Regions from separate parts of the Nonomuraea muscovyensis genome, predicted to be linked through region 4. Evidence: predicted binding sites of a transcription regulator. Region 4 holds the regulator's gene; each other region holds the start of a gene.
The links. Region 4 encodes LexA, which represses DNA repair genes until DNA is damaged. Its sites were predicted from a motif close to TCGAACANNTGTTCGA; they were not measured.
Positions count from the first base shown of each region.

Region 1: a site for LexA is predicted at 3,406-3,421, ahead of FHU36_RS02815 (SAV_6107 family HEPN domain-containing protein). Genes of this name have one in related genera too.
Region 2: a site for LexA is predicted at 4,559-4,574, ahead of FHU36_RS26045 (alpha-ketoglutarate-dependent dioxygenase AlkB). Genes of this name have one in related genera too.
Region 3: a site for LexA is predicted at 4,556-4,571, ahead of FHU36_RS23525 (Rv2578c family radical SAM protein). Genes of this name have one in related genera too.

Region 1 covers NZ_JACHJB010000001.1:588,508-596,212, forward strand. Annotated here, with positions in the region: gene FHU36_RS02800 (amino acid permease) at 1-596, shown strand, start outside; gene FHU36_RS02805 (universal stress protein) at 599-1,477, shown strand; gene bldD (transcriptional regulator BldD) at 1,769-2,263, shown strand; gene FHU36_RS02815 (SAV_6107 family HEPN domain-containing protein) at 2,698-3,144, opposite strand; gene FHU36_RS02820 (NUDIX domain-containing protein) at 3,624-4,178, shown strand; gene FHU36_RS02825 (ferredoxin) at 4,492-4,683, opposite strand; gene FHU36_RS02830 (cytochrome P450) at 4,693-5,892, opposite strand; gene FHU36_RS02835 (TetR/AcrR family transcriptional regulator) at 5,990-6,601, shown strand; gene FHU36_RS02840 (hypothetical protein) at 6,645-7,705, opposite strand, start outside.
Region 2 covers NZ_JACHJB010000002.1:1,983,857-1,991,561, reverse strand. Annotated here, with positions in the region: gene FHU36_RS26075 (MFS transporter) at 1-862, opposite strand, end outside; gene FHU36_RS26070 (GntR family transcriptional regulator) at 958-1,638, shown strand; gene FHU36_RS26065 (DUF2203 domain-containing protein) at 1,641-2,003, shown strand; gene FHU36_RS26060 (CGNR zinc finger domain-containing protein) at 2,056-2,616, shown strand; gene FHU36_RS26055 (MFS transporter) at 2,696-3,925, opposite strand; gene FHU36_RS44860 (sigma factor-like helix-turn-helix DNA-binding protein) at 3,996-4,106, opposite strand; gene FHU36_RS44855 (RNA polymerase sigma factor) at 4,103-4,480, opposite strand; gene FHU36_RS26045 (alpha-ketoglutarate-dependent dioxygenase AlkB) at 4,597-5,226, shown strand; gene dusB (tRNA dihydrouridine synthase DusB) at 5,325-6,434, opposite strand; gene FHU36_RS26035 (ACT domain-containing protein) at 6,515-7,150, shown strand; tRNA gene FHU36_RS26030 (tRNA-Gly) at 7,192-7,263, shown strand; tRNA gene FHU36_RS26025 (tRNA-Cys) at 7,277-7,350, shown strand; tRNA gene FHU36_RS26020 (tRNA-Val) at 7,352-7,426, shown strand.
Region 3 covers NZ_JACHJB010000002.1:1,464,138-1,471,842, reverse strand. Annotated here, with positions in the region: gene FHU36_RS23545 (DUF4082 domain-containing protein) at 1-703, shown strand, start outside; gene FHU36_RS23540 (S1C family serine protease) at 747-1,649, shown strand; gene FHU36_RS23535 (glycosyltransferase family 4 protein) at 1,589-2,926, opposite strand; gene FHU36_RS23525 (Rv2578c family radical SAM protein) at 3,502-4,548, opposite strand; gene FHU36_RS23520 (DUF3040 domain-containing protein) at 4,681-4,959, shown strand; gene FHU36_RS23515 (LacI family DNA-binding transcriptional regulator) at 5,351-6,424, opposite strand; gene FHU36_RS23510 (ABC transporter substrate-binding protein) at 6,572-7,705, shown strand, end outside.
Region 4 covers NZ_JACHJB010000002.1:2,867,349-2,875,053, reverse strand. Annotated here, with positions in the region: gene FHU36_RS29990 (RNA polymerase sigma factor) at 1-368, opposite strand, end outside; gene FHU36_RS29985 (YciI family protein) at 361-702, opposite strand; gene FHU36_RS29980 (hemerythrin domain-containing protein) at 785-1,351, opposite strand; gene FHU36_RS29975 (hypothetical protein) at 1,327-1,518, opposite strand; gene FHU36_RS29970 (MalY/PatB family protein) at 1,787-2,791, opposite strand; gene FHU36_RS29965 (hypothetical protein) at 3,115-3,657, shown strand; gene lexA (transcriptional repressor LexA) at 4,568-5,275, opposite strand.

The DNA of each region.
Region 1 (7,705 bases), on a different contig from region 4:
CGATGGCGGCCGTCGGCGCGATGCCGTGGAGCGACTTCGACCCGGAGAGCACCGAGGCCGGCCTCGCGCAGATCGCCGACCTGGCCACCGGCTCGACGTGGGCGGGGCTCATCGTCTCCTTCGGTGCGTCCATCGCCATCGCCAGCGTCGTGCTGACCGTCATGTACGGCCAGACCCGCATCCTGTTCGCCATGTCGCGCGACGGGCTGATCCCGCGGGTGTTCCAGAAGGTGAACCCGCGCCGCCAGGTGCCCGTGGCCAACACGCTCATCGTGGCGGCGTTCATCTCGGTACTGGCCGGGCTGGTGCCGCTCGGGCAGCTCGCCGAGGCCACCAGCATCGGCACGCTGTTCGCGTTCGCCATCGTCAACGTCGGCGTCCTGGTGCTGCGCCACCGCCGGCCCGACCTGCCGCGCAGCTTCCGCACCCCGCTGTTCCCCGCCACACCGGTGCTCGGCGCCATCATGTGCGGCGTGGTGATGGCCGGGCTCGCCGGGGTGACCTGGGTGGCGTTCGGGCTGTGGATGCTGCTGGGGTTCGCCTGCTACTTCCTGTACGGCTACCGCAACTCGCGGCTGAACGCCGAGGTGGTCTGACCATGAGGTTCGACAACGTCCTGACCGGGTTCATCGCCGAGCCGCGGGGCCGTGACGGGCTCCTGCTGGCCGCCCTGCTCGCCCGCCAGGCCGGCGGCCATCTCACGGTGGCGACCGTGCAGCCGCCCGCCTGGTCCGCCCCCGGCCCCGCCCGCGCCGAGGAGAGCGCCTGGCGCGCCTACCTGGACGAGCAGGCCGAGGCGACCCTGGCCAAGGCGCGCGAGCTGGCCGACGAACTGGCGGGCGGCGACGTCGACTATGTCGTCCACTCCCACAAGGGCAGCGGGCGCGGGCTGGTGGAGCTGGCGCGCAAGCTCGACGCCGACGTCGTCGTGATCGGCTCGGCGTCGGGCGGCGGCAAGGGGCGCATCTCGGTCGGCAGCACCGCCGACCAGCTCCTGCACGCCTCGTCGGTGCCCGTGCTGCTGGCCCCCCGCGGTTACGCCGACGCTCCGCCCGAGGCGTTCGAGCGGATCACGCTCGCCTATCGGCGCGGCCCGCGCGCCGAGGCCGCCGTCGCCTCCGCCGCGCAGGCCGCCGTCCGGCTGGACGTGCCGCTGCGGCTGATGACGCTGCTGGTCAGCAGTGGCCGCCGGGTCAAGGTCGAGGAGGACATGCTCGAACGGCTGCGCGACCTGGCCTCGGCCGACCTCGCCGCCGCCGCCGAGGGGCACCGGCGCCGCGTCCCGGTGGAGGTGGAGGTGCCGGAGGGCCGCACCGTCGCCCAGGCCCTCGCAGCGGCCTCCTGGCTGCCCGGCGAGCTGCTCGTCTGCGCGTCGAGCGGGAGCGGGCCGCTGCGGCGGGTCTTCCTCGGGGACACCTCCGTAAAGATCGTCCGCGCCGCCACCCGTCCCGTGATGATCCTCACTCGTCAGCAGTGAAACATCCGGCAAACTATGACGAACTGCCGTTATTTGTGGGACATGTGGGGCTTTTGCGGCGTAGTCTCCCGGATCGGATTCGGCATCTTTTTTCCAATCAGCTTGACCTTGGGCGTCCTCCCCTTTACCGTCACTGTGCGTAACCAGCACCGCGCGGCGAATTGGGGTAAACCCATGGCCACCGCCACCGATGGAGCCTCGCACGGCACCAGACCCCCGGTGGCTCGGGCATTCGCCGCAAGGGAGCACAATCTACTGAGAGCAACACATAGAGAGCCGGGGGGCCACACGATGCCGTCTGAGTACGCAAAGTCGCTGGGTGCACGACTGCGCGCCATCCGCACCCAGCAGGGTCTGTCCCTGCACGGGGTCGAGGAGAAGTCGCGCGGCAGGTGGAAGGCCGTCGTCGTGGGCTCGTACGAGCGTGGCGACCGCGCGGTCACAGTGCAGAAGCTTGCCGAGCTTGCCGACTTCTACGGGGTTCCCGTCTCCGAGCTGCTGCCCGGCGGCGCCGCGCCCAGCCCGCTCGGGCCCACGCCGAAGCTTGTGATCGACCTGGAGCGGCTGGCGACGCTGCCGAAGGAGAAGGCGGGCGCCCTGGCCCGCTACGCCGCCACGATCCAGAGCCAGCGTGGCGACTACAACGGCAAGGTGTTGTCGATCCGCCAGGAGGACCTGCGCTCCCTGGCCGTGATCTACGACAAGTCGCCGAGCGAGCTGACCGAGGAGCTCATCAGCTGGGGCGTCCTCGACGCCGAGGCCCGCCGGGCCGTCGAGTCGTTCTGACGGACACCGTGGCTCCCAGGAGCCGACCGGGTCTCTCGAGGGGCGCGCCACCGCACGGGCGCGCCCCTCACCCATGCCCGGCCCTTCGTCGGCGCTGCGACGCGTGAGGCACGGCCGTCGAGGGCGACGATGAGCCCGAGGCGGCGGCAGCGGCAGCGGCAGCGGCAGCGGCAGCGGCAGCGGCAGCGGCAGCGGCAGCGGCAGCGGCAGCGGCAGCGGCAGCGGCAGCGGCAGCGGCAGGATGATCACACAGGTCGCCCCGCCACTCCGGTGAGGACACCCGCCCCCGAGCGACCGGAAAGCGGCAGGACGGCCCGGTCGGTGGACCCGGCGGCCCGGCCGGTGAACCCGGAGGCCCGGGCAGTGGACCCGGGGGCCGCCCGGCCGAGAACGGCGAGCCTGCCCTCGGGCGGGCCTGCGCGGTCGGGGCGAGGTCAGCCGGCCAGGGGGACGGTGACCGGGAGCTGGGGCTGGGTGGGGACGCCGAGGAGGCTCTCCACGGCGATGACGAACTTCTCCGCCTCGGTCAGCAGCTCGTCGGCGTCGGCGGCCGAGACGGAACGGACCATGCCGGCCTCGGCCCTGGCCCGCTTGGCGGCGCTCACGGCGAAGTAGGCGGCCCACTCCGCGAGCTGGGGCTCAACCTCGGGCAGGAGCTCCCACGCGCTGCGCAGGCGGCGCCTGCGGCCTTCCATGGGGCGTGGACGGGCGGCCAGGACCGCGGCCGCGGCGCGCAGCGCGGCCAGGTGCGCCGCCACATATCGGGATGCCGGGGTGCGAGCCGTCGTCGCCTCCGCCAGGCAGGAACGTGAATCCGTCAGGTGCGCCCGAACAGCAGGCGACAGCCCGGGACCCTGCGGGTCTCTAGACCGTGGTGCCATGTGCACGCCTCCTTGGGGTCGTGGCGGCTCCCGGCGTCGCCGCCGGTGAAGCCAACGATCGCAGACGCCACCGACATTTCCGCCGGGCCGGCCGGACGAGAAGCTTCCCCTCTCCCCGTCCGGCCAGGAACACGCCCACTCGTCTCCGCCGACGACGAGGACGCGCCCTTCGCCCGTGGAGCCTGATCGCGGGTCTCGCTTGGGGGAAGCGTGGCCCGCGATCAGGTCCTCGACGTGAGCCGCGAGCCTCACGTCACTACGTCGAACATAATTTCGATCACGGTCGGTGTCAACCTGTTCCAGAACACAGGTTCGATCGACAGGCGCAACCCGCCCGTCCTCCTGGGGCGGCACCGACTTCGAGGACGGACGTGCGCCGCGCCGCCGACATACGGGAAGCTGGGGCAGGTCGTCGCCGCCCGGGGTGCCGCGAGCCCCGGCGCCGAGCGACCCGTACGAGCAGCCCAGGGGAGCAGCCAGTGACGCAGCAGGAGCAGGGGCAGGTCATCGAGCAGGTGTCCACCGAGGTCGTGTACGAGAACGCGTACATGCGCCTGCGGGAGGACATCATCCGCCGCCCCGACGGCTCGCCCGGCGTCTACACCTACGTCGACAAGCCGGACTTCGCGCTGGTGATCGCCGTCGAGGAAGGCGGGTTCCACCTGGTCGAGCAGTACCGCTACCCGGTCCGGGCCAGGTCGTGGGAGTTCCCGCAGGGCACCTTCCCCCAGCTCGCGACCGGCGACCCGGAGTCGCTGGCCCGCGAGGAGCTGCGCCAGGAGACCGGCATCACGGCCGGCCGGATCCGCCACCTGGGACGGCTGGACTCGGCCAAGGGCATGTCGGCGCAGGGGTTCGACGTGTTCCTGGCCTCGGATCTCACCCACGGGGAGGCCGAGCTCGAGCCGGAGGAGCAGGACCTGCGGCACCAGTGGTTCCCCCGGGCGCAGGTCGAGGCCATGATCCGAAGTGGCGGCATCACGGACGCCGCCACGCTGGCCGCCTACACGCTCCTGCTGCTCATCGGTGAGTGATCCCGGCCCGCTTCTCATCGGTGAGTGATCCCGGCCGGCGGTCCGGCCGGGAGGGGGCGCGCAGGGCGACGTCGCGGCGCCGTGCCCGCGCGCCCGAGAGGCGTGGAAAAGACGGGCGGTCGTGACGGCGGCGGGCGGTGGCCGGCCCATGCTGGCCGTAAAAATCCCCCTAAATGGCGACAGGGAGGAAAAAGCGCCCGCCTGACCATCTACGACCCCATAAAAGCAACCCCGTAGTAAACCCGCACAACCGCGCCGGAACCGGCCGGAGAGCCGTTAGCGCCGTTGGCGCGGGCGAAACCCCCGCGGTTACTCAGGACACCGACAGCGCGCCCGACGGGCAGAGGGTCACGGCGCGGCGGACGGCGTCCTCCAGCTCCGCCGGCGGCGACGGGTCGAGCAGCACCACGGTCCCGTCCTCCTCGCTCTGGTCGAACACCTTCGGCACCGTCAGCGCGCACATGCCCGCCCCGATGCACACCGTCGTATCCGCTTCGATCTTCATGCTGACGACCTACCAGGTGACAGGGAGGCGGTGCACGCCGTAGATGCTCATGTCCGTGCGCATCGGCACCTCCTCCGGTGGTACGGCCAAGCGTAGGCCCGGCAGGCGGCGCAGCAGCGCCGCGTAGCCGACCCGCATCTCGATCCTGGCGAGCTGCTGGCCGAGGCACTGGTGGATGCCGTGACCGAAGGCCAGGTGGCCGGTCGCGGGCCTGGTGACGTCGAGGCGCCCGCCGCCGGGGAAGCGCTCGGGGTCGCGGTTGGCCACAGGGAGGTGGAGGGTGACCGCCTCCCCCTTCGCGATCACGGTGCCCTCGACCTCGACGTCCTCCAGCGCGGTCCTGACGGGCCCCAGGTGGATGATCGTGAGGTGGCGCAGCAGTTCCTCGACCGCGTTGTCCATCAGCGAGGGGTCGTCGCGCAGCACGGCGAGCTGCCCGGGGTCGGTCAGCAGCGCGTACGTGCCGAGGCCGAGCATGTTGGCGGTGGTCTCGTGACCGGCCACGAGCAGTAGGAACGCGACCCCGGTGAGCTCCTCGTCGGTCAGCTCGCCGCCCGCGACGAGACCGCTGAGCAGGTCGTCGCCGGGCTCGGCGCGCTTGTGCTGGATGAGGCCGTACAGGTACGTGGAGATGCTCGTCATCGCGGCGATGACGTCCGCGCCCTCGCTGTCGAGGCCGAAGAGCACCTTGGAGTCGGCCTGGAACCGCTCGCGGTCGGCGTACGGGACGCCGAGCAGTTCGCAGATCACCAGCGACGGGATCGGCAGCGCGAACGCCTCCACCAGGTCCGCCGGCCGCTCCCCCGCCTCCATCCGGTCGAGGCAGGCTTCGGCGATCTCCTCGATCCGGGGTTCGAGCTGGTTCATCCTGCGCACGGTGAACTGGCCGGCCAGCAGCTTGCGGTAGCGGGTGTGCTCGGGCGCGTCCATCCGCAGGAAGAACCCCGGAGGCACCCGGAACTGCTGCTCCTGCATCTCCTTCAGCAGCTCCAGCCGGGCCGCGACGGGCGGGTGGGCCAGCTCCGGCCGGTTGCTGAAGCGCGGGTCGGCGAGCACGGCACGGGCGGCGGCGTAGCCGGTGACGAGCCAGCCTTGGTGGCCGTCGGCGTAGGCCATGCGGTGCAGGTGTGCTCGTTCTCCCAGCTCCGTGAACCTGTCCGGCGGGTCGAGGGGTCGCTCGCGCCGGGTGGTCAGGGTGAGGTCGGACATGCCATGGACTCCTTCCGTTCGGTACCGTCCACAAAACCTCATCCAATGCAAAACTTCAATGAATGAAAAGCATAAGCCTGTGCAGTATAGTTCCGACATGGTGGGTATGCGGGAGCGCAAGAAGCAGCGCACGCGCCGGGCGCTGATCGAGGCCGCGCTCCGGCTGTTCGCCGAGAAGGGGTACGAGGAGACGACGCTCGCGGAGATCGCGGCCGAGGCCGACGTGTCGACGCGCACGTTCTTCAGCTACTTCGCCAGCAAGGAGGACGTGGTCTTCTTCGACTCCAACACGCGGATGGAGCGCCTCCTCGACCGGGTGACGACCAGGAAGTCCGACGAGCCGCTGCCCGCGCTGCTGCTGGGCATCGTCCGGGAGAGCGTGTCGCAGGCGACCGAGGACGAGGGCCTGCCCCTGCGTGACGCGCCGCTGCGCATGCACCTCATCATGAACGTCCCCGCCCTGCAGGCCCGGGCGCTGCACCTGCTGTTCGACAGCCAGCTACGGCTGGCGCGGGCGCTGCACGACGCCTACCCCGACCAGCTCGACGCGGTCGAGGCGGCGGCGGCCGTGGGGGCGCTGACCGGCGCGGCCAAGCTCGCCGTCATGGCGTCCATCGAGCGGGGCGACCCGATGGAGCGAGCCATGGAGGCGGCCGTGCGCGCGGCCGAGGTCGCCCTGCGCGGCCTCGACCGCCTCGGCGACACCTGAGCGCTCGGGCGGGCGCCCGGACGGGACAGACCGGCCGGACAGGTCAGTGGCCGGGGCCTGCTCCGCAGCCCCGCCCCGTCCATGACGTCCAGCCCTTCGACGGGTCGCCGTCGCCCGTGGCGGCCCAGCCCGCCGGAGGCGGACCGGCCGTGGGGGGCACGATCGCCGTGCAGGCGCCCGCCGGCGGGGCCTGGCGCGCGCCGTCGTACATCTCCAGGCGCGTCCACCAGACGCGGTGGGTGAGCGGGAGCCAGACGTTCCACTTCACCCTGGTGTCCACCGCGACCCGGCCGGGCCCCGGGGCGGGCAGCCAGTCGCGGCCGGGCGCGGGGGCCGACCTGGGAGCCAGATGCGCGACGAACGCGATGGTGACCGCGGCCAGCCCCGCCGCCGGCGGTACCACCCGCGCCCACCCCGAGGCAGGCAACCCGAGGCGCCCGGGGAGCACGGGGAGCACGGCAAGCACGGTGAGCCCCGCGAGCAGGGCCAGGGCCGTCAGTGAGGCGGCGGCCATGTCCAGCCGGTCGGGCACCCCGCTCAGGAAGATCACCTCGGGGAAGTCGAAGGCGATGAAGGCATACCGGTCGAGCCGGTCACCGGCGTACCACGCGGCCACACCCCCCGTCCCGGCGCCCAGAGCCGCCGCGGCGGCCGCCAGAGCGGGGATCGACCGCCGCCGGGCGCGGACCAGCGCGGCCACCCCGGCCAGCGTCCACGCCACGGCGACGCACGACAGGTAACGGCCGTAGGCGTAGTTGCCGACCCGGTGCTCGTCGGGCAGCGCGGCTGAGGACGCGTACGCGATGCCCAGGGTGACGGCGAGCAGCGCCGCCGCCGTGACGCGATGCGCGAAGGACACCGCGAGCCCGCCGTCCCCCACGCGGCGGGAGGTCCGGCCCGCTCCCCGCAGGGTGACGGTCGCGGCGGCGACCAGCCCGATGCCGGCCAGCCCCCACGTGCCCACGATCAGGTACCAGAGCTGCCCGGCCGCCCCGGCCAGCGCCCATGCCTGCCCGTCAAGACCGGTCAGCCGCGAGACCAGGAGGCCGGCCAGGTCCCGCGTGCCGCCCGGGTAGAGCGCCGCGGCCAGCGCCCGGTTGAGCA
Region 2 (7,705 bases), 880 kb from region 4:
GCACCAGTTGCAGCGCCGACCCGATCAGGACCGCGTTCAGCCCGACCGAGCGCTCCAGGCCGAGCGTGCCGGTGAGGTAGACCAGGATGTACGCGGTGAAGGTGTAGAAGGCCACGTCCACCCCGATGCGCGCGGTGAAGGCCGACAGCAGGGCGCGCGGGTGCGTACGCAGCACCTCGACCAGCGGCATCCTCGCCTTGGTCCCCGCCTGCTCCACCCGCGCGAACAGCGGCGACTCGGTGATCCTCACGCGCACCCAGAGGCCGACGAGGACGAGCACCCCGGACAGCAGGAACGGCACCCGCCACCCCCACGACAGGAACGCCGCGTCCGACAGGGTGAACGACAGGATCGTCAGCAATCCGGTGGCCAGCACGAATCCCGCCGGGACGCCCACCTGCGGCCAGCTCGCGTTGAAGCCGCGCCGGCGGTCGTCGCCGTGCTCCAGCGACATGATCACCGCTCCACCCCACTCGCCGCCGAGTCCCAGTCCCTGGACGAACCGCAGCAGCGCCAGCAGGATCGGCGCGGCGACCCCGATGCTGTCGTAGCCGGGCAGCAGGCCGATGAGGAACGTGGAGATCCCCATCACCAGGAGCGTCACCACGAGCACGGTCTTGCGCCCGGTGCGGTCGCCGAAGTGGCCGAAGACGATCCCGCCGAGGGGCCGGGCGACGAACGCGACGGCGTTCGTGGTCAGGGCCAGGAGCGTGGCGTTGAGCGGGTCGAACGTCGGGAAGAACAGCTTGCCGAAGACGAGGGTCGCGGCCGTCGTGTAGAGGAAGAAGTCGTACCACTCCAGCGACGTCCCGATCAGGCTGGCGACGATGACCCGCCGTGTCTGTTGCGTGGAGCCTGACATGTGGCCGCTCCTATCATGCTTGGGGGGACTTCTCTTCAACATAAGGATCGTTGAACAACTCGACAAGGGTTTTGTTCGATGATTGTCTGGCCCTTGTGAACGACGCTGTTGCCGATCTCGAGCGCGACCGCACCCGGCTGGGGCGCAGCAGCACCGCCGAACGGGTGGCCGACATCCTCCGCGACCGCATCAGCGAGGGGTTCTTCACCCCAGGCCAGCGCCTGTCCGAGGAGTCGATCTCCGAGGCGCTCGGGGTGTCGCGCAACACGCTGCGCGAGGCGTTCCGGCTCCTCGGCCACGAACGGCTCCTGGAGCACCGGCTCAACCGCGGCGTGTTCGTGCGGATTCTGTCCGCCGAGGACGTCGCCGACCTCTACCGGGTGCGCCGCGTCCTGGAAGGCGCGGCCGTGCGCCGCGTCCCCACCGCCGAGCAGCTCACGCTGATCAAGGAGGCCCTCGCGGACGCCGAGCGGGCCGCCGAGCAGGACGACTGGCAGGGCGTCGGCACCGCCAACATCCGCTTCCACCAGGCGCTGGTGACGCTCAACCAGAGCCCGCGGCTGGACGAGGCGATGCGGCAGCTCCTGGCGGAGCTGCGCCTGGTGTTCCACGTCATGCACAACCCGCGCGCCTTCCACGAGCCGTTCGTCGAGCGCAACCGCCGCCTGCTGGCGATGCTGGAGTCCGGCCGGACGGAGGAGGCCGCCGCCTACCTCGACGGCTACCTCGACGAGGCCGAGAAGCTGCTGCTGCACGCCTACGAGCCGAACGGGTAGCGATGGACAGACTGTTCACCCTGGACGAGGCGCGCGCGCTGCTGCCGTCGATCGTCGAGGACTCCCGCGCGCTGGTCGCCGCCCGCGCCGACATGGCGGAGATCGCCCACGACCGGCGCACCGCCGGCGCCTCCTCGCTGGGCGGCGTCCCCGAGCTGAAGGCGCTGGAGGCCCGCATCGAGCACCTCCTCGGCGGCTGGGCGGGGCAGGGGATCGAGGTGAAGGGCTTCGCGCCCGTCCTGCTCGACTTCCCGTCCGTGCTCGACGGGGTCTCGGTCCGGCTGTGCTGGATCGAGGGCGAGACCGCGCTGGGCTGGTACCACCGCACCGACCTGGGCTTCGCGGGCCGCCGCCCCCTCCGTTAGCCCCGCCCGTCGGGCGCGCCCGCCGCCGGTCGGCACGGAATACGCTGCGGTGGTGAACGTGCACTCGACCCGGGCGATGGCCGAGCGGGCCGTCGACCTGTGCGTGGCCCTGCTGTACGAGGAGCCGTCGGCCGAGTCGGTGGCCCGGGTGCTCCGCGCCCACGGCGAGCGGGCCGGGGCCGGCGCGGACCCGCCGGGCGGGGGCGCGGCCGAGGACGTGGGTGCCCGCGATGTCGCGGCGATGCGGGAGGCGGCGGGCCGGCTGGTCGAGGTGCTGGCCGCCCCAGGCGTCGACGCCGCCGCCGCGCTGCTCAACCGGATCCTCGCCGACACGGCCCGCCCGCCCCGGCTGACCAGCCACGGCGGCACGTCCACCTGGCACCTGCACGTGGACGCCCACGACGACGTGCCGTGGGCGGAGTGGTTCCTCGCCTCGTCGGCCATGGCGCTGGCCGTCCTGCTGGCCGACCACCAGCGGGTGCCCGGCGGGCTGTGCGCCTCGGCCGGATGCCGTCGGCCGTACCTCGACCTGGGAGGAGGCAGCCCGCGCCGCTACTGCAGCACCCGCTGCGCCACCCGCGAACGCGTCGCCGCCCACCGGGCCCGCACCTGACCATGAGTGCGAGGCGGCCCGGTGGGCGGCACGGGGACCGGACTAGCGAGGCAGCCCGGTGGGCGGCACGGGGACCGGACTAGCGGCGCGACAGCAGCCCGTACGCCAGCGCGGCCAGGATCTGCAGGGCCGCCCCGGCGAGCAGGGCGACCCCGAGGTCGTACGCGGCGAGCGGTCCGGCCAGGGCGGCGCCTCCGGCGTACGAGGTGATCTTGAGGCTGGCGCCGGTGGTGAAGATCTGGCCGCGCAGCCGCGGCGGGGCCTCGCGGTGGCGTACCGCCAGCAGGGCCGTGAGCTGGGGTCCCTCCGCCAGCCCGGCCAGGGCCGCGGCGAGCACGGCGAGCTCGAACGGGCCGCCGGTGCGCGCCGCCACGGCCGCCAGCGCCAGGGCCGCGCCGAGGAGCAGCGTGGAGACCGCGAGGACGGTGTCCGGCCGCGGCGTCCAGCGCCGCAGCCGCGCCACGGCCGCGTTCGCGGTGAGCGCGGCGGCGGCCGTCACCGCGAGCAGCAGGGCACCGTAGGAGACCTCGCCCGTCAGCTCGGCGCCGAGCAGCGGCGCGCCGACCACCAGCACGGCGACGCCGCAGAAGGAGATCACCGAGGTCACGGTCGCCCGCCTGAGTGACGCGTTGCGCGCGATGGCGCCGAACCCGGCGGCGAGTTCCCGGCGTAACGCCGCCTCACCCGAGGGGCCGGGAACCACGCCGTCCGTGCCGTGCGTGCCGGTCGGTCGCGCCGGGACGGCAGGCCGGGCCGGGTCCGGCCGGCGGGTGGGGAGCGTCCAGGCCGAAGGGGCCGCCGCGAGCAGCAGGACGGCCGAGACCACCACGGCCGTCCGGCCGCTCGTGGCGGCGGCGACCGCGGCCACCGCCGCCGGGCCCACGAGGCCGGCCACGTTGTAGCTGATCGCGTCCAGGGCGTTGGCCCGTGCCAGCCGATCGGGCGGGACGACGAGGGGCAGTTGGGACGTCCAGCCACCGGTGAGCGCCGGCCCCAGCAGCCCGGCCAGTGCGGCGACGGCGACCAGCGCGGCGTCGGGCAGCCGTCCCAGCCCCAGCAGCACGGCGAGCAGGCCGGCGGTGTAGCCGAGCAGGCACCAGCCGACCATCCGGCCCGGCCGTTCGGCCCGGTCGAGCAGTGCCCCGAGCAGCGGCCCGCCGACGGCCGCCGAGGCGGTGAGCCCCGCCAGCAGCCACGACCCCGGCACGGGGGAGCCGCTCAGGGCCAGCCCCGCGAGGAGAAGGGCGGGCCCGGACATCTCGTCGCCGGTGCGCGCGGCGACCGCACCGGCCATGTAACGGCTCAACACGGTCTAGACGTTACATGGGTCGGCGGGTTGACGTCACCGAGTGCCCGGCGCAGTTGCCCGCGCGCCCGGCTCAGCCGGGACCCGACGGTGCCGGCGGGATGCCGAGGGCCTCGCCCACCTCGGCGTGGCTGAGCCCGCCCAGCGCGACCAGGAGCACCACGTCCCGGTCGCGCCGCTTCACCGGCCCGCCAGCGCCCCCGCCGGCGGGCCGGTGAAGCGCGCCGCCGTCACCCGGTCGAGCACCTCGTCCTCGTGGCCGCCGCCGTCGCGCTCGGCCGTCCGGCTGATCGCCTTCCACCGCCTGACCTCCGTTCGCCGGTGCCGTGCGACGAGATGGGTGGCGATGCCGTACAGCCAGGGCCGGACCGCGCCGATCGCCGGGTCGTAGGCGCCCTGCAGGGCCACCACGAACACCTCGGCCGCCAGGTCGTCGGCCACGTCCTCGGACAACCGCCGCGCGATGTAGCGGTGGATCTCGGCGAAATGCGCGTCGAAGAGATCGGGTGGCACCCCTAAGCGGCGCCCTGCCTCGTTGCGCGTGTTGTGCACTGTCACGCCCGTACTTGCCCGGTCGGCCGAAGTGCTTTCACGCCAGGTCCTCGGCGGCGGCCACGGCTGCTCAGCCCCCCTGAGTCGAATGGGTGTTTGAAGCCTCGCATACACTCGGCCTCATGAAGGCAGTTTTCCAGCCGTCACTGCTCGACCTCGACCTTGACGGCGGCCTCGGCCCGCTCAGCGACACGGTCCAGCGGACGGTCCTCGGCCACGGGGCGTGGATCGACGTCCGGCCGGGCTGGATGGCGGGCGCCGACGCGCTGTTCGAGCGGCTGGCCGACGGCGTGCCGTGGAAGGAGGAGCGCCGGCGGATGTACGACAGGGTCGTCGACGTTCCCCGGTTGCTCAAGTTCTACGACGAGGGGGAGCGGCTGCCCGACCCGGCCCTCGACGACGCCCTGCGCGCGCTCAACGCCCACTACCACGACGAGCTGGGCGAGCCGTTCCGCACGGCCGGGCTGTGCTTCTACCGCGACGGTCGTGACAGCGTCGCCTGGCACGGCGACACCATCGGACGGGGGAGCACCGAGGACACCATGGTCGCGATCCTCTCGGTCGGCGCCCCGCGCTCGCTGCTCCTGCGCCCGCGCGGCGGCGGCGAGTCGATCCGCCGCGACCTCGGCCACGGCGACCTGCTCGTCATGGGCGGCAGTTGCCAGCGCACCTGGGAGCACGCCGTCCCCAAGACCAGCCGGCCGGCCGGGCCGCGCATCAGCGTCCAGTTCAGGCCGCGCGGCGTGCGCTGAGGCCCGCGCTGAGGCCCGCGCGACGCGGCCTGCACGGACGCGGCCTGCGCATGGGCGCGGGCCGCGCACGGGCTCGGCCTGCGCACGGGCGGCGGCCGTCAGCCGCCCGAGACGTCGGACTCGGCGTCGGCCGGCACGACGCAGTCCCAGGGGTCGTCCAGCCAGCCGTCGGGCAGCAGCACCTTGGTGCGCTCGCCCGACTTGCCGCGCGGGGTGTCGGTGTTGGGCGGCCACGGCTGGTCGTGCTCCAGCTTCGCCAGCCCCGCCCGCAGCCCGTCGAGCGACTCGGCGGTGGCCAGCTCGCGCCGCAGCTCGGCGCCCACCGTGAAGCCCTTGAGATACCACCCCACATGCTTGCGGAAGTCGGCCACCGCGTAGCGCTCGATGTCGAAGCACGCGGTCAGCCCTTCGGCATGGCGGGCCATCACCGCCGCCACCTCGCCCAGCGTCGGCCGGGCCCGCTCCGGGTCGCCGTCGAACGCGCGCTCCAGATCGGCGAACAGCCACGGCCGGCCCAGGCAGCCCCGGCCCACGACGACGCCGTCACAGCCGGTCTCGGCCATCATCCGCAGCGCGTCGTCGGCGCACCAGACGTCGCCGTTGCCGAGCACCGGGATCTCGGGCACGGACTCCTTCAGCCTGGCGATGGCGTCCCAGTCGGCCACGCCGCCGTAGTGCTGCCGGGCCGTACGGGCGTGCAGGGCGACGGCCGCGATCCCCTCCTCGGCCGCGATGCGGCCGGCGTCGAGATAGGTCAGGTGGTCGTCGTCGATGCCCTTGCGCATCTTCATCGTCACCGGCAGCGGGCCCGCGTGGGCCACCGCCTCGCGCAGGATCCGCCGCAGCAGGTGTCGCTTGTACGGCAGGGCCGAGCCGCCGCCCCGCCGGGTCACCTTGGGCACCGGGCAGCCGAAGTTGAGGTCGATGTGGTCGGCCAGGTCCTCCTCGGCGATCATCCTGACCGCCCGGCCCACCGTCACGGGATCGACCCCGTACAGCTGGATGCTCCGCGGCGTCTCCGACTCGGCGAACCTGATCATGCGCATCGTCTTCGGATTGCGCTCGACCAGCGCCCGCGTCGTGATCATCTCGCACACGAACAACCCGGCGCCCTGCTCACGGCAGAGCACCCGGAACGGCGCGTTCGTGATGCCCGCCATCGGCGCCAGCACCACCGGCGGCCACACCTCGATCGGCCCAATCTTCACCCTGTCAGTTGTAGCGCAGGTCCGGCTGCGACCGGTATTCGCCGATAGGCTGGGAACGGCATCTTCGCAGGGAGGGATGGATGCTCCTTCGTGTCCGCATCACGCTGCCCGACCGCCCGGGGTCGCTGGCCCAGGTGACCCGGGTCCTCGGCACGGCCGGAGCCGACATCACCCAGGTCACCGTGCTCGACAGGGGCGACGGCCGGGCGGTCGACGACCTCACCGTCTACTGCCCCGAGGGCACCCCCAAGGAGACGCTCGTCAAGGGCCTGCACGGCGTCGAGGGCGTGACGGTCGAGGGTGTCTGGAGCACCCGCGAGGCGCCCGGCACCTATCCCGAGCTGGAGATACTCAAGTACATCACCACGGCTGGCGACCGGGCGCTGACCACGCTGGTCGACTCGCTGCCGGTGCTGTTCAGCGCCGACTGGGCCGCCACGGCCGCCGAGCACGGCGTCGTCTACGCGAGCTGGCGCGCCCCCCAGAAGGTGCCGCTGCCCGACAGCGTGCCGGCCCGGCCCACGGCCGCCACGCTGGAGGGGGGCCTGCACGTCATCCACGCCCCGCTGCCGCCGCTCGCGCTCACCCTGCTGCTGGCCCGCTCCGACGGGCCCGCCTTCCACCGCATCGAGGTCCACCGGCTCACCCGCATCCTGGAGATCTTCCTCAGCCTGCCCGCGACCGAACGCAGCGTGGCGCGACAGCTCCGCAAGTGAGCATCCACTCGGAAAACCCGCTAGAGTGGACGGGCGACAACGCGGAAGTGGCTCAGTGGTAGAGCATCACCTTGCCAAGGTGAGGGTCGCGGGTTCGAATCCCGTCTTCCGCTCGGAGTTCGGCACGGTGGAGTGGCCGAGAGGCGAGGCAGCGGCCTGCAAAGCCGTCCACACGGGTTCAAATCCCGTCTCCACCTCCAAGGACGATTAGCTCAGCGGGAGAGCGCTTCCCTGACACGGAAGAGGTCACTGGTTCAATCCCAGTATCGTCCACCACACTCCCTGGTAGATCAGGTCTGACCTGGTCAAACAGAAGTTATCGCCCCAGCTCACGGCACCCGCCAGGAGTCTGGGGCTTCTTGTTGTTCGGGATTGATCAGCACAACGTCAGCACCCGTGCTGACGTTGTGCTGATGCGATCTGAGGACAATCGCTTGACGGTGACCCCTGGGCGGTTCAGGCTCGCGTGTGCAAGTCCGCGCACGTCTACACCACGGGAGGGGACCATGGCGCTACGGTTCATCGGCATCGACGGCACGAGCGAGCATGGCGGCT
Region 3 (7,705 bases), 1.4 Mb from region 4:
CTCGTACTTCGCGCCCGAGGGCGAGTACTCGCAGAACACCTCGTACTTCACCGCCCCGGTGGTGAGCGGGCCCCTCACGGCTCCGGCGAGCGGCGCGAGCGGCGGCAACGGCGTGTACCGCTACGCGTCGAGCAGCGTCTTCCCCAACCGGACGTACGTGGCGAGCAACTACTGGGTGGACGTCCTGTTCACCCCCTCCGGCCAGCCTCCCGTGACGAGCAGCCTGTGGAGCGACACGACGCTTCCGGCGGTGCAGTCGGCGGATGATCCGAACGCGGTGACCCTGGGCCTGAAGTTCAGGGCGACGACGAGCGGGACGGTGCGGGGCGTGAAGTTCTTCAAGGGAGCCCAGAACACCGGCACGCACACGGGCAGCCTGTGGACCAGCGGCGGCCAGTTGCTCGCGTCGGTGACGTTCACCGGCGAGACGGCGAGCGGCTGGCAGCGGATGGACTTCGCGACGCCTGTGGCGATCACCGCGAACACCACGTACGTGGTCTCCTACCACACCACGTCCGGGTTCTACGCGCTGAACAGGTCGTACTTCTCCACGCAGTACGCCAACGGGCCGCTCGTCGCACCGGACAGCGGCTCGGTGGGCGGCAACGGGGTGTACCGGTACGGAGCGGCCAACAGTTTCCCCACCGGCAGCTACCAGGCGAGCAACTACTGGGTGGATGTGGTGTTCACCGCCGACCTCTGACCTACCGTCGCGCGGCACCTGGTTGCGGCGTAATGATGTAAGCATGGATTTCTACTCGCAGATCGTCTCGTCGGTGGCCGCCGCGCTGCTGCCGAAGGTGGCCGCGGTGCGGGCCGGCAGGGGCGGCGGCTCGGCGGTGGTGTTCGCCCCCGACGGGTTACTGCTCACGAACGCGCACGTGGTCGGCTCCGCCGCGTCCGGGACGGTGGCGTTCGCCGACGGGTCGTCCGGCGCCTTCCGGGTGGTGGGGCGCGACCCGCTGTCGGACCTGGCCGTCATCAGGGCGGACGGCGCCACACCGGAGCCGGCGGAGCTGGGCGACAGCGACGAACTGGTCGTCGGCCAGCTCGTCGTGGCGGTGGGCAACCCGCTCGGGCTCACCGGATCGGTGACGGCCGGCGTGGTGTCGGGACTGGGGCGTTCGCTGCCCGCGCGCAGCGGCTCCGCCGTCCGGCTGATCGAGGACGTGATCCAGACCGACGCCGCGCTGAACCCCGGCAACTCCGGCGGGGCGCTCGCCGACGCGCGCGCCCGCGTCGTCGGCGTCAACACGGCGGTCGCCGGAGTGGGGGTCGGCCTGGCGGTGCCGGTGAACGCCACCACCCGCTCGATCATCGCCGCCCTGGTCAGGGACGGCCGCGTCCGGCGCGCCTACCTGGGCCTGGTGACGTCGCCGGCGCCCCTGCCCGAGCCGCTGCGGCAGCGGACCGGGCAGGACAACGCCCTGCGCGTGATGGAGGTGGTGCCCCTCTCGCCCGCCGACCGGGCGGGCCTGCGGGCGGGCGACCTCGTGCTGAGCGCGGGCCGCAACCCGCTCGGCGACGCGCAGGGGCTGCAACGGCTGATGTTCGCCGAGGCGATCGGCAGGCCGTTGCCGATCACGGTCTACCGCAACGGCGCGCTGGTCGACGTCATCGCCGAGCCGGTCGAGCTGTCGGCCGCCTGAGGGCTGTCGGCCGTCTGAGGCCGGACCCAGGTGCCGTTGCGGCGGGCGACCAGTTCGTCCAGCAGCGCGTCCCAGCGGGCGCCGACGGCGTCGAGGTCGTAGGTGCGGGCGGTCTCCAGCGCGCCGGCGGCCAGCCGCCGCCGCAGTTCCCCGTCCTCGATGACGCGGATGACGGCGGCGGCGAGGTTGGCGTTGGTACGCGGCTTGACCAGGAGACCGTCGACCTCGTCAGTGATCATCTCCTTGGGGCCGTGCGGACTGTTGAAGCTCACGATGGACAGGCCCTTGGCCATGGCCTCCAGAATGGTCATGGGGAAGCCCTCGTGACGGGAGCTGAGCACGTAGATGGAGGCCTGCTCCAGCTCGGCGCCCACGTCGGAGGTGGGGCCGGGCAGGATCACCTTGCCCTCCAGACCGGCCTCGGCGATCTGGGTGCGCAGGTTGTCCTCCTGCGGGCCCGCGCCGAAGATGCGCAACTGCCAGTCGGGATGCACCTGGGCGACCTGCTCCCAGGCGGTGATGAGCCGGTGGAAGCCCTTGATCCGGGTCATCCGGCCCACCGCGATGGCGACCTTGGCGTCGAGCCTGGCGACGTCACCGGTCATCGGCGGCACGGCGTTGGGGATGCGGACCAGGCGCTTCGGCTTCTTGGGCAGGGTCTCGCGGTAGTCGCGCAGGTCGGCCTTGGTGAGAGTGACGAGGGCGTCCATGCGGCGGTAGCGCCACTTGATGAGCTCCTGCATCGGCTCGGCCTGGGTGCGCAGGGCGACGTGTTCCTGGCCGACCGTGATGACGCCGGGGGGCGCGAGCTGCGCCATGACGAGGTTGAGGCCCGGCCGGGTGGCCATGAGCACCCCGCCGTCCAGGGAGCGGATGTAGCGGGCCAGCTTGAGGTCGGTCCACAGGTTGAAACGGTGGTACGCCGTCTCCTCCTTGGGGATGAGCCTGCTCGGCATCTTCGACAGCATCGCCCGCAGCGGGTCGGGGCTGGGGTCGATCCGGTCGTCCAGGAAGCGGAACGTGACCCGGGGGTCGATCGGGAAGAACGGCTCCTCAGCCTCCCTGAGGATGCTGACGATCTCGACGTCCCGGTCGCGCGCCAGGTAGCTGGCGAGGTTGAACACGGTGCGGATCGTGCCGCCCATGCCGTTGGCGTGGAGCAGCAGGATGCGGACCCGGTCAGCGGAGGGGGGCGGCGCGTTGCGCGCCTTGCGCCGGTTGTACCCCCGGTACAACCGGACCATCGCTGATCTGCCCTTGCGTGCCAGTGCGCGCACCTGTGGGATCCCCCTTGGCGTCAAGTGTCGGAAAACACGCGTGGCCGGCGATGAGGACGTGCCCTCACCGCCGGCATATTGTCTCGCTCAGGTGGAGTGCACCGTTCATCCCCGTGGCGCTATCCCCACCTATGATCTTTAGACGCGACAAATGGTCTTAAGGTTGCACCTTGATCGAGATGAGTCTCGCGCTGGTGCGTGGCCGGTCGCGCCGTCGGCCGCAGGGCGGGCGGTGGGCGGCGTCCCGGCCGCCCGCCCGGGCCGCCGGCTCACGTCACCGGATCAGGCGTCGGCCCAGGTGTCGGCCCAGGTGTCGGCCCAGGTGTCGGCCCAGGTGTCGGCCCAGGTGTCGGCTATGTCTCGTCCGGCTTGCGGGCTTCCTTCTTGGCGTCCTTGGCCTGCCGGCCGGTCTTGATCGCCTGCTTCTTGGCCTTGCCGGACTTGGCGATCGGTTTCTTTTTGGCGTCGGACATGGTTTTACCCCCGTATGAACCATGCGTGCTTCTTCGGCACACTAAGCGGCTTAGTACCCATTTGGCACTAGAAACCGACATGGCGCCATTGGTCGCGTGGGTTCAGAGCAGCGTGAGCTGCTCGGGCCCGGCGGCCGGGGGAGCGGGGGACGGCTCAGGGGGTCGCGCGGAGAGGCGGCGGGCCCGGGCCGGGGTCGCCCGGCCGACGCCGTGGCGCGCGGCCAGCTCCTTGACCAGGCCTGTGACGCGCTGCTGGTACGCCTTGGGAGCGTAGGCGCCCCTGCCGTAGAGCTCCAGGTAGCGCGGCACCAGGCGCGGATGCTCACGCGAGAGCCAGGCCAGCCACCACTCCCGCGCGCCGGGACGCAGGTGCAGCACGATGGGCGTGACGTGGGTGGCGCCCGCCTGGGCGATCTCCTTGACCGTGCGCTCCAGCTCGCGGGGCGAGTCGGTGAGGTAGGGCAGGATCGGCGCCATCAGCACGCCGCAGGGGACGCCGTGGTCGTTGAGCGTGGCGCAGGTCTCGAGGCGCCTGCCCGGGTGCGGGGTGCCGGGCTCGGTCGAGCGCCAGGCGTCGGAGTCGAGGAAGCCGGCCGAGATGTTGGTGGCCACCTCGGTGACCTCGGCCGCCTCGGTGAGCAGGTCGAGGTCGCGCAGGATGAGCGTGCCCTTGGTGAGGACGGAGAACGGGTTGGCGGCGTCGCGCAGGGCGGCCAGGATGCCGCGCATCAACTGGTAGCGGCCCTCGGCGCGCTGGTAGCAGTCGACGTTGGTGCCCATGGCCACGTGGTCGCCGCGCCAGCGGGGCGAGGCCAGCTCCTTGCGGGCCAGCTCGGCCGCGTTGACCTTGACGATGATCTTGGAGTCGAAGTCCGCCCCGGCGTCGAGGTCGAGGTAGCGGTGCGTGCCCCGGGCGAAGCAGTAGAGGCAGCGGTGCCCGCACCCTCGGTAGGGATTGATGGTGTGGCCGAACGGGACGTGGCTGCCCACCGGGACCCGGTTGATGATCGACCGCGCGTGGATCTCGTAGAAGGTCGACCCCCGGAACTCGGGGGTGTCGAACGTCCGGGCCACCGCGCCGCGCGCGAAGAGCGGCACGACCGGATCGTCATGATCGGTGCCTTCAAGACGCAGATTGTCCCAGCGCATACCTTATTAGAACAGGCATTCGAGCGTGATCGCAAAGGGAAAGACACTGCAATTACCTCACCAGGCAGTGGCTAATGATCTTCAGGGTTGGGCACAAACCCCGCACAGAGCTTGCGTTCCGGAGGTGCATCTATGGCCTGGTCGCAGGACGAGGAGAGGATGCTGGCACAGATCGAGCGTCACCTCGTCGACGACGATCCACGGCTCGTGGCGCGACTTGAGTCGTTCAACGAGCGGGCGCGTCGCAGCGAGGCGCGGGCCGTGGGCCCCGCCGGGGTCAGGCGCATGCCACGCCGCTCGACCGTCATCATCGCGGTGAGCTGGTTGGTCATCGCGACCTTGATCGCGACCTTGCTCATCATGGTGCTACGCCAGGAGGCCGCCGGCCTCGCCCTGGCCGCCTCCCTCTGACCTCTGACCTCTGGCCGCTGGCCGTCGGCCTGACCTCTGCCCCTGGCCGTCGGGCGCGTTCCGCCGTTCCGGTGGTGCGCCACTCTTCCTCGGCGAACAGGTTGCGCGCGTCCTCCACCACGGCGTGGCCCTGCTTCCCCGGAACGCGGGGCCGAACCCGGTACTTGAGGTCCCTGTGGCATCCGCCGGACATCCAACACCTTTGCCCGGCCGGCTGGCGGCGGTGGCCTCCCCTCCAGCATGGCGAGCGCCGTCAACGGCCACGCCGTGCTCGCCGCCCCGAGCCTGCCGCTTCGTTGACGTACCACCGCAACTTCTGTCGCAACCTCGGGGTGAGGGCGTGAAGCGCTGTTCGCGGGGAGGCCGACGTGATCAACGCGAGGTGCGGCGTTCAGCCGGAGTTCTCGGCGGTGGGTGACGGCGCGACGGACTCGCGGTTGCGGACGGGCATCGGAACCCGGTGCACCTGGCCCGACTGCTCGGTGTCCGCACGGTCGCGCTCGATCTCGGTGAACAGCACGTCCACGGCCTTACGGCCCAGCTCGTAATGGGGCAGCGCCACGGTGGTCAGCTGCGGCCGCACCCACGAGGCGATGGGATGGTCGTCGAAGGACACGACGGAGACATCCGCGGGCACCTTGAGCCCGAAGTCGTCGAGCGCCTGGTAGGCGCCCATCGCGATCCGGTCGTTGAAGCAGATCAGCGCACGCGGCTGAATGGTCCGCAGGAGGTCCCGCGTCGCGGCGAGGCCGTACTCCGGCTGCCAGTCGGGGCAGGTGCGAGCGCCCGCCACCTTGACGCCCGCCTCGCCGAGCGCCTCACGGATGCCGACGAGCCGTTCCACCGCCGCGAGGCTTTCGGAGGGCACGTTGCGCAGGCCCGGACCGGCGCCGATCAGGTAGATGCCGTCGCGGTGGCCGGCGTCGAGCAGGACGCGGGCCGCGCGGCGGCCGGCCTCGACCTCGTCGGGCAGGACGGCGGGCAGGGGGGTGGGCTGCTTGGGCAGCGCGTTGAGCAGCACCGCGGGCACAGCCGTGATGGCCTTGGGCACCTTGATGGTGCGGGTGAACATCGAGGCCAGGATGAGCCCGTCGACCTGGCGGTCGTGCATGGCCTGCAGCAGGCGGCGTTCGAGTTCGGCGTCGCCTTCGGTCTCGCCGATGAACAGCATGAAGCCGCGCTCACGGGCGGCCTCGAGCGCCCCCTTGATCATGTCACCGGCCAGCCGTGAGGTGGCGACGGTGTCGGAGACGAAGCCGATCGTGCGGGAGGTGCCCGTTCGCAGCCCCACGGAGACGATGTTGGGCCGGTACTGCAACTCCTCGGCGGCCCGCAGGACGCGCTGTTCGACGTCCTGAGAGATGCGCAGTTCGCGGCCGCGGCCTGACAGCACGAGCGAGGCGGTCGGGCGCGAGACACCGGCGGCCTTTGCCACATCGGCCAGCGTGACCCGTCGTGGGCTCACCCAAGATCTCCGATCGTCAAGAGTGTGTTACAGGGGGTTGACATCGTGCGACGCGCATGGTGAGACTATCGGGCGCTAACCCGATTTAGCAACGGAGTCGGGACATCAGCCAGGTGCCGATTGTCCCAAGCAGCAGAGGAGATGCACATGGCTCGTCGAGTCCGCCCCGGCAGGTCCGGGGCCGCGCTTGTGATCGCCATGGGGACGCTGACCGCCGCCTGTGCGGCTCCCGGCGGCAACAGTCCGCAGCCCCAGGCCACCAGCGCGTCGTCGATGTCCGCGGCGCCCACCTGCGGCTCGGCGCCGATCAAGCTCAACGGCTACTTCGAGGCCGGCTTCCCGCTGCCCAAGGCGCTGACCACCGAGTTCACCAAGCAGCACCCGAACGTCACCTGGGACATCCGCGAGGACCAGTTCGCGGTCATCACGCAGAACGCCCCGCGGGTGCTGGCGGACAACCCGCCCGACCTGATGCGCCTGCCCCAGGTCTCCGAGCTGGTCAAGGACAACCTGCTGAAGAACCTGGACGGATATGCGACGGCGTTCGGCTGGGACAAGTGGCCGGCCTCGCAGCTCGAACAGCTGCGCCTGGGCCCGGGCGGGCGCCCGCGCGGTGAGGGCTCGCTGTACGCCCTGGGGCTCAACTTCAGCATGACCGGCGTCTTCTACAACAAGAAGCTCGCCGCCCAGGTCGGGATGTCCACGCCGCCCACCACGCTGGCGGAGCTCGACCACGTGCTGGACAAGGCCAAGAACGCGGGCATCACGCCCATCGTGCAGTTCAACGGCGGCGCCACCGGCGGCCTGGCGTTCCCGCTGCAAAACCTCATGGCCTCCTACGGCCCGGCCGGGCCCGTCAACGACTGGATCTTCCAAAAGCCCGGCGCCACCATCGACACCCCGTCGAACCTGCGGGCCACCCAGCACCTGGAGAAATGGATCAAGGCAGGATACTTCCCGAAGGACGTCAACGCGCTCGACTACGCGACCATGATGAGCCGCTTCATCGACGGCCAGGGCCTGTTCATGTTCAACGGCGACTGGGAGTCGGGCAACCTCGACAAGCAGATGCCGGGCAACGTCGGCTTCTCCCTGATGCCGCCGGCGCAACAGGGCGGCAAGCTCGCCGCCATGTCGGCGCCCCTCACCTTCGGGATCGCCGCGAACGCCAAGAACGCCGACTGCGCCGCCTTCTTCCTCAACTGGGTCGCCACCGACCAGCGAGCCCGCGACATCGGCGTCGAGGTCGGCGGATCACGCCCGATGGGACCGGCCGAGGCG
Region 4 (7,705 bases):
AGGGAGAGCGCGGGATGGCAGCAGGTGAAGATGAGCCGCAGCCGGTCGTCCACCACCTGCTCCCGTCCGGCCGGGGCCGGGTCGGCGAGCTCAGCCAGTTCCTGCAGCTTGCGCCGCTCGACGGACGCGCGGCGCAGCACGTCGGTGGCGCGGTTGCGGGCCACGGTCATGAGCCAGCCGCCCGGGCTGGCCGGAACGCCGTCCCGGGGCCACCGTTCCAGGGCGAGCGCCAGCGCCTCCTGGGCGCTGTCCTCGGCCAGCGTCCAGTCGCCGGTGACGCGGATGAGGGCGGCGACGATCCGGGCGTACGAACCCGCACTCGCCGCCGCGACGGCCTCGGCCGTCGCGGCGGGACGCGGGTCAGTCATGCGGCCCGTCACCCAGTGAGGCGAACGGCCGCAGTTCGAGCCGTCCCAGCCGGGCCATCGGGTGGGCGCGGGCGACCTCGATCGCCTCGTCCAGATCGGCGCACTCCAGGATGTCGTAGCCCACGATCACCTCCTTGGTCTCGGTGAACGGCCCGTCGGAGACGAGGAGTTCGCCGTCACGGACGCGGATCGTCGTCGCGGCGGACGTCGGCGCCAGCGCGTCACCGTCGAGCCGCCGGCCGCGGGCGTCGTTGTCGGCCACCCACGTCTCGACATCGTCCGTCAGGTCGGTGTCCGGTTCGCTGTCGGTGCAGACGAACATCATGTACTTCATTCTTCGCTCCTCGGTGTCGAGTTCTCACCAGGGTGACGAACGGGCCACCCCGATCCGGACACCGCGCGAGCGCCGAATCCTGTCAGGAACGTCCCCGGCCCGAGATCGCGTCGCGGATGCGGTCCACGAGGCCGGTGCCGGGCCCGAGGAGCTTGTTGGCGGGCGGGGTGTCGGGCGCGGACGGGTGCGGCCGGGTCGGCGCCACCTTCTTCGCCCGCTGCACCTTGGCGCCCAGCTCGGTGAGCTGCTCGGGGGTGCAGGCCGCCCGCAGCCGCGGGAACAGGTCGTTCTCCTCGTCCTGGATGTGATGGCGGATCTGCCGCATCAGCTCCTCCAGGGTGGGCCAGAAGTCGTTGTCGCCCGGCTCCAGGGCCTCCAGCCGCTTCATGGTCTCCTCGGCCTCGGCGTGCTCGGCGATCTCGTGGTCGGCTTCCTCGTCGCCGCCGGGCACGTGCTCGCGCACCGCGGGATACAGGAACTGCTCCTCGGCCACCGAGTGGCGGACCAGTTCGATGACGACCTGCTCGGCCAGCGTCTTGGGCCGCTCGCCGATGGCGCCGACCATCGTCTCCAGCTCGGTGAACATCTCCTCGACCTCGCGGTGGTCGGTCACCAGGACCTCGATCACGTCCTGCTGCTGCTCGCCCATGTCCCCATCCCTTCCTCGACCGGATGCCGGGCCTCCTCACCCCGAGGCCCGGCCTGTCCTGCTCGGGCATCTGCTTTCCAGTCAGGGAGGGCGAAAACACGGACCACCGTCACGATCATCACGACCGTCACCGTCATTACGACCGACATGGCCGTCACCACCGTCATGGCGTCACCACCGTCATGGCCGTCACCACCGTGACGACCGTGAGGGCCGCACCGGTCACAACCGCGGACCGACCACGCCCGCGACTGGCCACGCCCGCGACTGGCCACGCCCGCGACCGGCCACGCCCGCGACCGGCCACGCCCGCGACCGGCCACGCCCGTGACCGGTGCGGTCACGCCCGGTGCGGCACGTCCGCGACCGGTGCGATCACGCCCGGTGCGGTAACGCCCGCGACCGGTCCGGTAACGCCCGGTGCGGTCACGACCGTCACGGCCAGAGGCGGTCCAGGATCTCGGTGAGGATCGCCTCGGTGGTCGCGAAGTTGAGCCGTACGTGATGCTCACCACCGGGGCCGAACGCGGCGCCGTCGCTCAGCAGGACCTTGTTCTCCCGCTCCAGCACCTCGGCCATTCCCGGCCGGCCGTAGTCGAGCCAGGCCAGGTAGGTCGCCTGCGGCACCCGGTAGCCGACCGTCTCGGGCACCCGGGCCGCGATCAGCTTGCGGTTGCGGTCGAGCAGGGCCCGGGTCTCCTCCAGCCATGCGTCACCGTGTCTCCAGGCCGCGACGGTCGCCTCCGCGCCGAACAGGTTGGCCGAGCCGTACAGGAAGGGTGGTTGCGCGTCGAGCGCCTCGCGCAGTTCCGGCACGCCGACGTGGGCGACCGAGCACCGGATGCCGCCCAGGTTGAACGCCTTGGTGGCGGAGGTCAGCGTGACCGTCCGTTCGGGCAGGAGGGTCGCGAACGGGATGTGCTCGTGCGGCGCGTACGTGAGATCGGCGTGGATCTCGTCGGCGATCACCAGCAGGTCGTGCCGTTCGGCGTGCTCGGCCAGTTCTTCGAGCTCCTGCCTGGTGAAGACGCGGCCGGTCGGGTTGTGCGGGTTGACCAGCAGCAGGACCCGGCATCCGGCCAGGTCGGGAACCTCGAACCGCCACGAGTCGCCGTCGGGACGGAACTGCACGGGCCGCAGCGGACGCTCCATGTCCTCCAGCGTGGCCAGGAACGGATGGTATGTGGGGGTGTGCACCGCCACACCGTCACCGGGCCGCGTCCAGACGTGCAGCAGAACCTGGAGCGCCTGGTTGACGTCGGTGTAGGCGCGCACGTACTCCGGTGCGGCCCGCCAGCCGTAGCGGGAGGCCATGCGCTCGGCGAACGCCTCGGCGAGCGGGCCGCCCCCGGGGCTGTCGAGCCAGGTCGGATAGCCGAGGTCGCCTTCGGCGCGGCGCTTGAGTGCCTGGACGACCGCCGGTGCGGTGGGCAGGTCCATGTCGGCCACCCAGGCGGGGATAACCCCTGGGCCGGCCTTGGCCCACTTCAATCCATCGTGTGTGGCTTTGAGGTCAGTTAGGAGCTTTGCGTCACTCACCGCATCAGTCTAGATATCCGGCTTTCCCTGGTCTCAGCGGGCTGATCTCCCCGTGGCCGGCCCGGCACGACAGCGAGATGAAGGCGAAACGACGTTGATCGGTAAGCGGGAACCCCTACCGTCGCGGGGTCCGGAGCGGGGCCGCCCACCGCACAGCCCATGTGCGGGGACGACCTCGCGCAGCCGAATCCAGTGCCCCACCGGCGCTGCAAGCAAGGGAACACATGATCAAGACACGTAAGATCGCCATGGTCGTGACGGCCGCGACGGCGGGACTGGTGCTGTCAGGAGCCCCCGCGAGCGCGAACGTCGGCGCGGGCGCGGCCACCGCGGGGGCGGGCACCGACACCAAGCCGCTCATCGAGATGGTGACCGGCAAGGGCTTCTTCTACACCGCGAGCAGCACGGAGGCCGAGCGCGCCGAGACGGTCCACCGGTTCAAGCGCACGGCGACTCCGCTGGGGCTGGTGGCGACCAGTCCGTTCCCGGGCGGCACACCGCTGTACCGCCTGCGTGCCGCGAACGTCTCCTCCTACCTGGTGACCGCCAGCGAGAGCGAGGTCGCCTCGCTGACCGCCTCCGGGAGGTTCGTGAAGGAGGGCGTGGTCGGCTACATCGGCAAGACAGGAGCCACGGCCAAGCGCCTCTGGCGGTTCCACTTCGACAACCAGTCGAAGTGGCGCATCGCCATCACGGCGCACAAGGACTCCATCGTCGCGAACGAGCCCGGCTGGAGCCTCGACGGCCCTGTCGGCTACCTGCGCTGAATGATCTCGCCGGGCGGTGTGAGAGCTCGCCGGGCGGTGTGACTCGCAGGGCGGTGTGACTCGCCGGGCGGCGTGAGAGGAGGCACGGCCTCCTCACTCTCCCTCACACCGCCCGGCGGCACTGGCCTCGACCAAGCGCTCAACAACCCTGCGACGGCCGGCGGGCGGTGGTGGCGGCCAAGTGGTGGCTGGGAACGGTGATCCAGGCGCGGCGGTGAAGACGTCCAGGGGACGTCCGGCGGGGAGCAACTCGCCGCGGATCTTGGGGAAGCCCGCCTCCGGATGCTCTGCAGCGGTGGACGCAACGAGTGACAGCCACGACATGCCGGGCGTTCCAGAGGTCGTCGAGCTCGGCCCAGCTGCGCTTCGGCCCCACGCCCGAGCGACCACACCCGGACGTGGGGCCGAAAGCAACGACTCTCGTGCCTGCCACTGCTCATCAGTCAGATCTGCCCGCACACCGTGATCACCGCAACGCGAGGCCACACAGAGATCGCCTCAGGGTCAAGCCGCCGTCCGACCTGCCGCGACGCGCCGTCACCGTCCACCAGGGACGCATGACCACCGGCACGAGCCGCCCCCGAGCCGCACGCCTGGTCGACGCCAGGCTCGTCCCCCTGGCTACTGCCGCTGAACCGCATGCGATCTCGCGCCCTACGGGCCGCTGCCTGTCGCCAGCGGCGACTGCCGAACCGCGTGTGACCTCGTCCTTACGGGCGACTGCGGAACCACGTACGACCTCGTCGCCAGCGGCGACTGCGGAACCGCGTGTGACCTCGTCCCTACGGGCGACTGCCAGTAGGGACGAGCGACCTCTACCTCTACCAGCGATGTCGGTAGCACGGGCGATCTCGTCCCAAGCGGCGGCCGGGACCACGTGCGACGACCGACCGGCTGGCGTGACAGCCGGTCAGAGCCGGCGCAGCACCGCGACCACCTTGCCGAGGACGCTGGCCTCGTCGCCGGGGATCGGGTCGTAGTTGGGGTTGTGCGGGACCAGCCAGACGTGACCGTCCTTGCGCTTGAACGTCTTGACGGTGGCCTCGCCGTCGATCATGGCGGCCACGATGTCGCCGCTCTCCGCGACCGGCTGCTGGCGGACGACGACCCAGTCGCCGTCGGCGATGGCGGCCTCGATCATCGAGTCGCCGGTGACCTGCAGGAGGAAGAGCGTGCCCTCGCCGACGAGCTGCTTGGGCAGGGCGAAGACGTCTTCGACGCTCTCCTCGGCCAGGATCGGGCCACCGGCGGCGATCCGGCCGACGAGCGGCACGTAGGCGGCGGTGGGCCGGTTGACCGTCGAGTCCTCGCCGGCGGCTTCGGGGTCGACCCAGAGCACGGGCTCACCGGGCAGACGGACCTCCAGGGCGCGGGGCCGGTGCGGGTCCCGGCGCAGGTAGCCCTTGCGCTGCAACGCCGTCAACTGGTGCGACACGCTGGACGTGCTGGTCAGCTGCACGGCCTCGCCGATCTCGCGCATGGACGGCGGATATCCGCGCTGCTGCACCGAGTCGCGAATCACTTCGAGAATCTTGCGCTGCCTGGGAGTCAGGCCCAGGGAGTCGCGTCGGCGCACCGCGAGGTCGGTGACCCCGTTTGCGTCATCTCGCTCGCTCATGCTCTCCTCCTTGCCAGCCGGGTCGCCGCAGCCGGCGCACCTCCCGGTCCGTGGTCTTCATGTCGCACACAGCGACCGTATCTCTGTTGAAGATCATCTTCAAACAATTGTTCGAGTCTTCCTCGAAATTGTCGCCAGTGTGGTGTACAACATCGTACGGGAGTTCGATCGACACCGTGTTCGATTTGCTGATCATTATCGGGGCTTTTTCTCGGACTGCGACGGTGTGGGAGGTCATCATGCGAACGACCACAGTCATCGACCTGACCGACGACGACACCGGGCGGCCGAGCCGGTTTCCCGGCGCTGTCCAGCACCGTTCCGGTCCCGCGAGGCGCGGGCCCAAAACACGGGCAAACCATGCGCTGAGCCGTTCACATGGCAATTTCGCCCGATGTCGTAGTTCGCGGGCGGGGGTGACACCGAGGCGCGACGTGCCGTTCACCGGGAGTCGTGCCGACGGGGCGGGTGCCCCGGTCTCGCGGGAGGCGGGCGTTTCGCGCCCTGAGGCCCTTTCTCGGCGGCGAAGCGGATCACCTGCCCGGCCCTCGACGGTGCGGGGGTTCGAGGGCCTTTTATGACGCCCTTCCGGCCTGGTCGGTGGTGGAGGGGTTGCTTGAGCGCGGGCCGGCACGGGACGGGCGGTTCCAGGCGGGCCACTTGGAGGGGTGGGGGTTCTCAATGCGGGAGGACAGGTCGCGGGGCGGCGGCGTGTCATCGGGCGGGGCCGAGGTTCCGGAGAGGGGGGCGGCTCTCGTGGAGAGGCACGACCAGATGGGCGGTGTCGAGCCAGGCCGGCTGGGCGGTGCCGGGTCAGGCCGGACGAACGATGTCGAGCAAGGCTGGATGGACGGTGTCGGCCCAGTTCGGAGAGCCCGGGTCGGGTCAGGCGGTCGGACAGGCTCTCGGCGTGGTGCCGTGGGTGAGGAAGGCGGTGCCCCACACAGCTCCAGACGTGACGGCACGCAGGGCTCCGGGTCGCATGACGGGGCAACCGGTCCGTCGCGGCGTCTGCCCGGCACCGCGAGGGCCGAACGCCGCTCTCCGGCGGGTGACCCGCTGGCGGGCGTTCCTTCGGCACACGGTTCTCCGGCCGGAGACTCCCAGGCAGGTGCCGCGCCGCCAGGAGACTCCTGGGGAGATGATTGGTTGCCAGGAGACTCCCCGGCAGTCGACTCTCGGGTGGGTGGTCCTGGGGTGAGCGAGTCTCGGGTGGGTGGTCCTGGGGCGGGCGGCTCTCGGGTGGGCGGCTCTTCGGCAGGCCGTCGCCGGCCGCAGCTTTGGCTTGTGCCGCCTCCGCGAGCCGAGGCGGACTCTGACGACACCACCCCACCGGTCAAGGGCTCCCGAGGGCGGCCCAGATCGGACCGGGAAGCGCGGCGTGCCGTTCGCCCGGACCGGGACGCGCGAGACACCGCCCGACCGGGCCAGGACACGCGACGCGTCACTCGGCAGGACTGGGACGGGCGACATGTCGCGCGATCGGGCCAGGACACGCGAAATGTCGCCCGGCAGGACCGTGACGCGCAGGGTGCAGCCGCGTTGGGCCAGGACGCAGCACGTGCCGCCCAAGTGGGCCGGGACGCGCAACGTGCAGTCCGGCCGGGTCAGGACACGCGGACCGCTGTCCGGCTGGGCAAGGTGGTGCGCGATGCCGCACCACGAGGCCGGGGGAGACGTGACGCCGCGCCACCGGTTGACGGGGTTCGGGATGAAGCCCGGCCGAACCAAGGGGCGCAGGACGCCACGGTGCGGGGCCGGGACGGAGGCGCCGGCTCGCCGGTCCGAGGGGTTCGGGACGCCGCTCTGCGGAACCGCATGGATCGGGATGCGGTGCGGCGAGATCGCGGGGTGCGGGACGCCGTCAATCGGGATCGTGGGGAAGCAGAGGTCGCTCCGCGGGGCCATGGGGGACGTGGCACCGCCTGGAGGGATCGTGGGGAGCGTGACGACGGTGGGCGGAACCGTGGGCAGGGCCACGGTGCGGCCCTGCCGGATCGTGGGGGTGATGCCGCTCCGCGCGATCGTGTGGAGCGAGGTGAGGCGCGGGGGGAACGCGGGGTAGGCGATGCCGCCTGGCGCGAACGTATGGAGCGAGGTGCCGTCCGGACGGACCGTGGCGTAGGTGATGCCGCTCCGCGTGATCGTGTGAAGGGAGGCGGCGCGAGGCGTGGGAAGAGCGCTGGGGCGAGGCAGGATCGTGGGAAGCGGGGGTCTGTGCGGCGGGATGGCGCGGAGCGGGATGGCGTCGCTCCGGGGCAGAAGGTGCGGGATGCCGTTCCATCCGGTCGAAGGGTGCGGCCGGGGTCGTCACCGGGTGGGGCGACGGGTATGGGTCAGCGGGGTGCGCAGAGGTGGCCGCGCGGGTCGCGAGGGGCGGGTCGTCGGCATCTCACCGTGGTGGCAGGTGGCGGCGAGGGTGCTGTTGCG